Regions from separate parts of the Chromobacterium paludis genome, predicted to be linked through region 1. Evidence: riboswitches for the same ligand, from Rfam matches in the RefSeq annotation. Region 1 holds a riboswitch; the other holds the start of a gene.

Evidence for each region. A riboswitch is a leader RNA that binds a small molecule or an ion and turns the genes downstream of it on or off. The one in region 1 is predicted to bind cobalamin.
Region 2: it holds a riboswitch for cobalamin, as region 1 does, so the genes downstream of both, FYK34_RS16160 (TonB-dependent receptor domain-containing protein) here and FYK34_RS03000 (HoxN/HupN/NixA family nickel/cobalt transporter) in region 1, are expected to answer to the same signal.

Annotation. Positions count from the first base shown of each region.
Region 1 is NZ_CP043473.1:662,742-666,583, reverse strand. Features, by position in the region: gene cbiB (adenosylcobinamide-phosphate synthase CbiB) at 1-809, shown strand, start outside; gene cobD (threonine-phosphate decarboxylase CobD) at 802-1,788, shown strand; cobalamin riboswitch at 1,830-2,012, shown strand; gene FYK34_RS03000 (HoxN/HupN/NixA family nickel/cobalt transporter) at 2,124-3,170, shown strand; gene FYK34_RS02995 ((2Fe-2S) ferredoxin domain-containing protein) at 3,167-3,496, shown strand; gene FYK34_RS02990 (cobaltochelatase subunit CobN) at 3,493-3,842, shown strand, end outside.
Region 2 is NZ_CP043473.1:3,409,635-3,413,476, forward strand. Features, by position in the region: gene FYK34_RS16160 (TonB-dependent receptor domain-containing protein) at 1-1,748, opposite strand, end outside; cobalamin riboswitch at 1,884-2,091, opposite strand; gene cobT (nicotinate-nucleotide--dimethylbenzimidazole phosphoribosyltransferase) at 2,200-3,234, shown strand; gene FYK34_RS16170 (histidine phosphatase family protein) at 3,231-3,833, shown strand; gene cobS (adenosylcobinamide-GDP ribazoletransferase) at 3,821-3,842, shown strand, end outside.

The DNA of each region.
Region 1 (3,842 bases):
CGCCGGAGACCGAGCCGGTCTGGCGTATGCGGCTGCGCGGCGCGGCCGCCATCGCGCTGCTGATCCTGCCTTTCACCCTGCTGGCCTGGGCGCTGGCGAAACTGCCGTGGCTGGGCGCCATCGTTCCCATCGTCCTGCTGTATCTGGCCGTCGGCGCTCGGAGCCTGGCCCAGCACGCCGAGGTGGTGCGAAAAGCCCTGGCCGACGGCGACTTGGCCCTGGCCCGCGAACGGGTGGGTTGGATCGTCAGCCGCGACACCAGCGAGCTGGATGAAGCCGGCGTGGCCCGCGCGACGATCGAGTCGGTGCTGGAAAACGGCAGCGACGCCGTCTTCGCCGCGCTGTTCTGGTTTCTGGTTCTGGGCGCGCCGGGCGCGGTGCTGTACCGGCTGTCCAACACGCTGGACGCGATGTGGGGCTACAAGAATGAACGCTATCTGCACTTTGGCTGGGCCGCCGCCCGCTTCGACGACGTGCTGAACTATCTCCCGGCGCGGCTAACCGCCCTCACCTACCTGCTGCTGGGCCATACCGCCAAGGGCTGGCGCTGCTGGCGCGCCCAGGCCCCCACCTGGTACAGCCCCAACGCCGGCCCGGTGATGGCGGCCGGCGCCGGCGCGCTGGGCGTCCGCCTGGGCGGCGGCGCGCGCTATCACGGCCAGTGGAAGGAGCGTCCGCCGCTCGGTTGCGGTCCCACGCCCACGCATGAAGACATAGCCCGCGCGGTGCGGCTGGTCAACCGGGGCATGTGGCTGTGGGCGGCGTTGTCGCTGGCGGCCGCCATCTTGATCGGAGCGATCCATGCTTGAACACGGAGGCGGCCTGCTGCGCGCCGCGGCCGAATACGGCATTCCGGCCGGAGACTGGCTGGACCTGTCCACCGGCGTCAATCCCCATAGCTGGCCGGTGCCGCCGCTGTCTGCCGACAGCTGGCTGCGGCTGCCGCAAAACCATGACGGGCTGGAGGCGGCGGCGGCGGACTATTATGGCAGCGACCAACTGCTGGCCGTCGCCGGCTCGCAACCGGCCATCCAGATGTTGCCCAGGCTGCGCGCGCCCTGCCGCGTCGGCATGCTGGCGCTGTGCTACGCCGAGCACCCGCACCACTGGCAGAAGCGCGGACACCAGCTGTTCCGCCTGTCGCCGGATGAGCTGGCCGCCGGCATCGACCAGTTGGACGTGGTATTGCTGTGCAACCCCAACAACCCCACCGGCGACCGCTTCGACCCGGCCCTGCTGGAAAGCTGGCGGCAGCGGCTGGCCGCGCGCGGCGGCTGGCTGGTGGTGGACGAGGCGTTTCTGGACGCCGCGCCGCAAGACAGCATGCTGCCGCGCATCGGCAAGCCGGGACTGATCGTGCTGCGCTCCATCGGTAAGTTCTTCGGCCTGGCCGGCGCGCGCGCCGGCTTCGTCTTCGGCTGGCCGGAACTGCTGAGGGCGCTGGCCGAAGAGCTGGGGCCGTGGGCGGTGGCTGGTCCGGCGCGCGAGGCGGTAAAGCTGGCGCTGCGCGACACGGCCTGGCAACAGGCGATGCGAACCAGGCTGCGGCGCGACAGCTCCAGGCTGCAACGCTGCCTGGAGCGGCACGGCCTGCCGCCTACCGGCGGCTGCGAGCTGTTCCAGTGGAGCCCCCATGAAAATAGCCTGTCGACGCATCGCTACCTGGCCGGCCGCGGCATCCTGACCCGCTACTTCGAGGCCATCCCCAGCCTGCGCTTCGGCCTGCCCAAAACCGATCAGGACTGGGTGCGGCTGGAACAGGCGCTGACCGACTGGCGACGCTTGTAATCAAAACCATTACTGTTCACAGCCCACCGCTAGTCGCGTATCATCCGCTCCATCATGACGGTGCCCCTCGAGGGTGAAACGGGAACGCGGTGAAACACCGCGGCTGCCCCCGCAACTGTAAGCGCAGAGCCCACGCCAGACGCCACTGATCCATAGCGGTCGGGAAGGCGGCGCCCGGGCGATGACGCGCGAGCCAGGAGACCGGCCGTCATACGTGTCGACGCAAGCAGAAGCCGGACGGGGTGTGCCGGGGGATACGCACAAGCTCCGTCCATGGATACAAGACGGAAGGAAGTGCCCTCGCCTGCGCGACGAGTATCGTCTCCGAGGGCACCATGCAACCATCCACCACTTTGTCTGCGGGCCGCCGCTTGGCGCGCCACGCGCCCATACTCGCCGGACTGATCCTGGCCAATCTTCTGGCCTGGGCCTGGGCGTTCGCCGCTTTCACCGATCACCCGGCCCAGCTCGCCACCGCCCTGCTCGCCTATCTGTTCGGCCTGCGCCACGCGGTGGACGCCGATCACATCGCCGCCATCGACAACACCGTGCGCAAGCTGATGCAGGAAGGCCGCCGACCGTCGGCGGTGGGCCTGTTCTTCTCCGTCGGCCACTCCGCGGTGGTGGTCATCGCCGTCGCCCTGATCGTGTTCGCCGCCACCGCGCTGCAAAGCCGCGTCGCCGGATTCAAGGAGATAGGCGGCGTCATCGGCACCAGCGTGTCGGCTTTCTTTTTGCTGGCCTTGGCGCTGATCAATCTGTCTTCCTTGCGCGCGGTATGGGGCGCTTTCCGCCGCGCCCGCGCCGGCGAAGCCATCTGCGACGAGCAACTGGACCTGCTGCTGAACAACCAGGGCCTGCTCGCTCGCCTGCTGCGCCCCTTGTTCAAGATGGTGACCAAGAGCTGGCATATGTTACCCATCGGTTTCCTGTTCGGCCTGGGCTTCGACACCGCCACCGAGATCGGCCTGTTCGCCATCGCCACCACCCAAAGCGCGCATGGCGTGGCGCTGTGGCACATCATGGTGTTCCCGGTGCTGTTCGCCGCCGGCATGGCGCTGGTGGACACGCTGGACAGCATGATGATGGTGGAAGTGTACGGCTGGGCCTTCATCAAGCCGGTGCGCAAGCTCTGGTACAACCTGACCATCACCTTCGTCTCCGTGGTCGTCGCCGTCGGCATCGGCGGGCTGGAAGCGCTGGGCCTGCTGGTCAACAAGATGCAGCTGTCCGGCGGCGCATGGGACGTGGTGGCGGAGATGAACGAGAACCTGGCCCACTTCGGCTACTTCGTGGTCGGCGTATTCCTGTTCACCTGGCTCGCTTCCGCCGCCATCTACAAATGGAAGCGCTTCGACCAACTGGCCCCGGAGATTCAATGAGAACGCACGACAAACACGTGCTGATGTGCACCGGCCCGCGCTGCACCCCTGACGGCGAGGGCTCGGAGGCGATGTTCCTGCACCTGGGCCGCACCATAGACGCCTGCGAGGGCCTGCGCGCCAAGCGCACCCGCAGCCACTGCTTCGCCGTGTGCAAGGAAGGCCCCGTGATGGTGGTGTACCCGGACGGCGTCTGGTACCGCAAGGTCAACGAAGCCGATGTCGAACGCATCGTCTGTCAGCATCTGCGCGATGGCTCGCCCGTTGAAGAGCTGGTGTTCCATAAAACCGGCATCGGCGACATCGACCCGGAGACCCAGGCATGAGCGCCGAAATCGCGCTATTGAGCCACGCCGGCACCGACCTCGCCGCGCTGTCGCGCGCGCGCTGGCCGGAAGATTTTCCCATTGTCGCCGGCATTTCGCTGCAAGGCATCGCCGACGAAGCCGCGATGCGGGCGCTGCTGGACGGCCAGCTGGCCGATGTCCGCGCCATCGTGCTGCGCGTGCTGGGCCGCGCCGACGCGATACCGGGACTGGAGCAGCTGCTGGCCCACGCCCGCCGGCTGCAGGCTGCGGTCATCGTGGTCAGCGGCACCGGCGAGCCGGACCCGGAGCTGCAGGCCCTGTGCAGCGCGCCGGTGTCGCTGCAGCAGGATGTCCACGCTTACCT
Region 2 (3,842 bases), 1.5 Mb from region 1:
ACACGGGCGGTGGCCGTCCAGTTCTTGGCGAAGCGATAGTTGGCATACGCGTTGCTCACGCCGTAGCCGTGCAGATTGACGTTGTAAAGGTTGTCGTAGCGGACCGAGACAATTTGCTGTTCGATGCCGGCCGTCCAGCGCCCCCAGTCGCGGCTGGCGGTGAAGTTGGCGCTCTGGCGCGGCCGGAAGGCCAGCCACTGTCCGGTCTTGTCGTCGCGCGCGTCCAGCAGGGTGAGATTGGCGGCCAGATCGACTTCCGCCAGCCGGGTCTGGCCTTCCACGGTCAGACCGCGAATGGTGGCGCGATTGACATTGAACATGGTGCCCACGCCATTGCCCAGCAGGCCGTAGGAAATCAGATTGCTGACCCGGTTGCGGAAGCCGGTCAGACGGAACAGGCGGCCCTGGCTGCGGTATTCCAGGCCGAGTTCGCCATTGATCGAGTTCTCAGGCTGCAGCTTGGGGTTGCCCTGATAAAAACCATCGAACGGGTAATACAGGTCATTAAAGGTAGGCGCCTTGTACGCCGTGCCGTAACCCGCCCGCGCCAGCCAGCCGTCGGCGAAACGGTAACCGTAATCAACCTTGCCCGTGGTCTTGCCGCCAAACTGGTCGTCGTGATCGCGCCGCACGCTGGCCTGAAACAGGTTGGCGCCCCGCTCCAGCTGATAAGTGACAAAGCCGGCATTCTGGCTGCGCGTGGCCTTAGTGAAGACGCTGGTGCTGTCCACTTTCTGCTCATTGTGGCTCGCGCCCAGCGCGAATACGCCCCAGGCGGTGTTCAGATCGTTCTGCCAGCTCCATTCGTTCTGCGTGGTCTGATACAGGCTGTCGCGCCGTCCGCCCGAGGCGTCGCTGAAGGTTTCCTGCTTGTCCTGGCTATGGCTGTAGCGCAGCGTGCTGGTCCAAATATCGGTGATGCGGTTGCGCGACTCCAGGCTTTGCCCGGTGAGGCGGCTGTCGGTCCAGTCCTGGCCGATGGCATGCTGGTCGAAATCGGCGCGGGCAAAGTTCTGGAACAGCCGCAGCGTCAACTCATGGCCCGGCGCCAGCGTCTGCGTCACATTGGCGGTGTAGCTGTCGCGGCGATAGCCATCGTTGTCGGGATTGTACGCGTACAGATTCTTGGAGTTGGTGGCCGAGAAGCCGCTGGATTGCCCGTGGCTCAACTGCACGCTGTAAGCGGTGTCGCCGCTCTTGCCTGCCACGCCGGCGGTCAATTTCCCGGTGTTGCGGCTACCCGCTTCCACGCTGGCATTAAAGCGCGGCGCGCCCGTGCCCTTGCGGGTGAGGATCTGGATCACGCCGCCGATGGCGTCGGCGCCGTACAGGCTGGAGGCCGGGCCACGCAGGATCTCGATGCGCTCCACCTGATCCAGCGGAATATTTTGCAACGCCGTGGTGCCCGTCGTCGCCGACGAGATGCGCACGCCGTCCACCAGCACCACGGTGTGGTTGGCATTGGTGCCGCGCAGGAACACGCTGCTGTTGGCGCCTGGGCCGCCATTGCCGGTGACCATGATCGCCGCCTGGCGCGACAGCACCTGCTGCATGGTTTGCGCGCCGCTTTGTTCGATTTCGTCGCGGGTGATCACGGTGGCGTCGGCCAGGGTCTTGGACAGCGGTTGGGCGATGCGGCTCGCCGTCACGATCACGGGATCGCCGGCAAATTCCGGCTCGTTGGCGGCGTGAGCCGCGGCAATGCAGGCCAGCGCCACGGCAAGGGCGCAGGTTTGAGGCTTGAACATGAAACACACTCCAAGGATGGATGGCTTCCCCGCCAAGGGATATCGTCAGAGTGCGAAGAGGGCTGTGGAACGGGACGCGGCAAGCCGAAACGTCTGTCGGATCGCCTCCCCGCGATACTCCAGTCAACGCCCGGCTTCCGGCCGGGCTTGCAGGCCGGTCTCCGGGCTGGGCCATGCCGGCGACGCGCCTTCCCGTCCCATTGGACAGTGACATCTTGCGTCGCCTGGGCGCGCTTCGCGCCAGGCCTTACCGTTGCGGGGGCAGCGCCGGTTTCTCACCGGCTTCCCGTTTCATCCGCGCGCCTTGCGGCGGGCTGCGGACACCTGCAGGCGGCGATTATAACCCGCCAGGCTTTTGGCGGCACTCGCCACGCAGTAATATGCTTAGAGTCCGCTGATAGCGCACATGCTATCGCTACCGCTTAATCCTCCCTTCGCAGCAGGCCAGACCATGAACAGCAGCCAACCCCTGGATCTTTCCGCCCGTGACGCCGCCCGCGCCCGCCAGGCCACGCTAACCAAACCGCCCGGCAGCCTGGGCCTGCTGGAAGAGCTGGCCTGCCGCTTCGCCGCCTGGCAAGGACGCCCCCAGCCGGCGCCGCTGCGGCCCGCCATCACCGTGTTCGCCGGCGATCATGGCGTCACCGCCGAGGGCGTATCGGCTTTCCCGTCCGCCGTCACCACCGAGATGGTGCGCAACTTCGCCAACGGCGGCGCCGCCATCTGCGTGCTGGCGCGCGCGCTGGACGCGCGGCTGGAAGTGGTGGACGTGGGCGTGGCCGGCGACGTGTCGGCCCTGCCCATCGTCCACGCCAAGGTCCGCGCCGGCAGCCGCAACCTGGCCAAGGAATCGGCCATGAGCACGCTGGAGGTGGAGGCCGCGCTGGAAGCCGGCCGCGCCGCCGCCCGCCGCGCGGTGGAGACCGGTGCCAATCTATTGATCGCCGGCGACATGGGCATAGGCAACACCACGGCTTCGGCCGCGCTGATTTGCCGCCTAACCGGCGCGGCGCCGGAATTGGTGGTGGGCCGCGGCACCGGCATCGACGACGCCGGCCTGGCCAACAAGCTGCGCGTGGTGAAGACCGCGCTGGCGCGGGTGGCCTGGGAAAACCTCAGCGGCCTGGACACCCTGGCCGAGTTGGGCGGGCTGGAAATCGCCGCCATCGCCGGCTTCTATCTGGAAGGCGCGCGCCTGGGCGTGCCCTCGCTGGTGGACGGCTTCATCGCCAGCGCCGCCGCGCTGTGCGCCAAGTCGCTGGAGCCCTCGCTGCACGATTGGCTGTTGGCCAGCCACCGTTCGGCGGAATCTGGACATGCGCTGGCGCTAACCGCGCTGCAGCTGCAGCCGCTGGTGGACCTGGGCATGCGCCTGGGCGAGGGTTCCGGCGCCGCCGTCTGCGTGCCGCTGCTGCAGATGGCAGTGAAGCTGCACCAGGAGATGGCCACCTTCGCCGAGGCCGGCATCAGCGGCAAGTCGGCATGAACCCGTACACGCTGACCCTGCTGCGCCACGGCGACATCGAGCACGATGGCCGGCTGATCGGCCTGACCGACCTGCCGCTGACCGAGCGGGGCCAGCGGCAGCTGGCCGCCAGCTGGGGCCGCCTCAGCAGCCTGGCGCCGGTCACCGCCATCGCCAGCTCGCCCCTGCAGCGCTGCCGCGAGTTCGCGGTCAAGCATGCGCTGGACGGCTCCCTGACGCTGAAAGTGGACCCGCGCTTCGCCGAGATGGACTTTGGGGACTGGGACGGCCAGCCAGTGGCCGAGCTGGAGCAAGCCCACCCCGGCTGGGGGGGAGCGCTGGCGGAAGGCAGGCTGAGCCCGCCCGGCGGGGAGAGCTTCGAGCAATTCCGCACCCGCGTGCTGGGCGGCCTGGCCGAGTGGATGACCGAGGCGCGCGGCAGCCACCGCCTGCTGGTGACCCACGGCGGCGTCATCACCGTGCTGATGGCGGAGCTGTTGGGCACCGAGTTCTCGGTGGCCAAACTGATGACGGTGCAGCGCGGCGGCTTCGCCCAGTTGTCCATGCTGGAAGGCCACCCGGCCTACCTGCTGCGGCTGGAGTCGCCATGCGGGGATTGATCCTGGCGG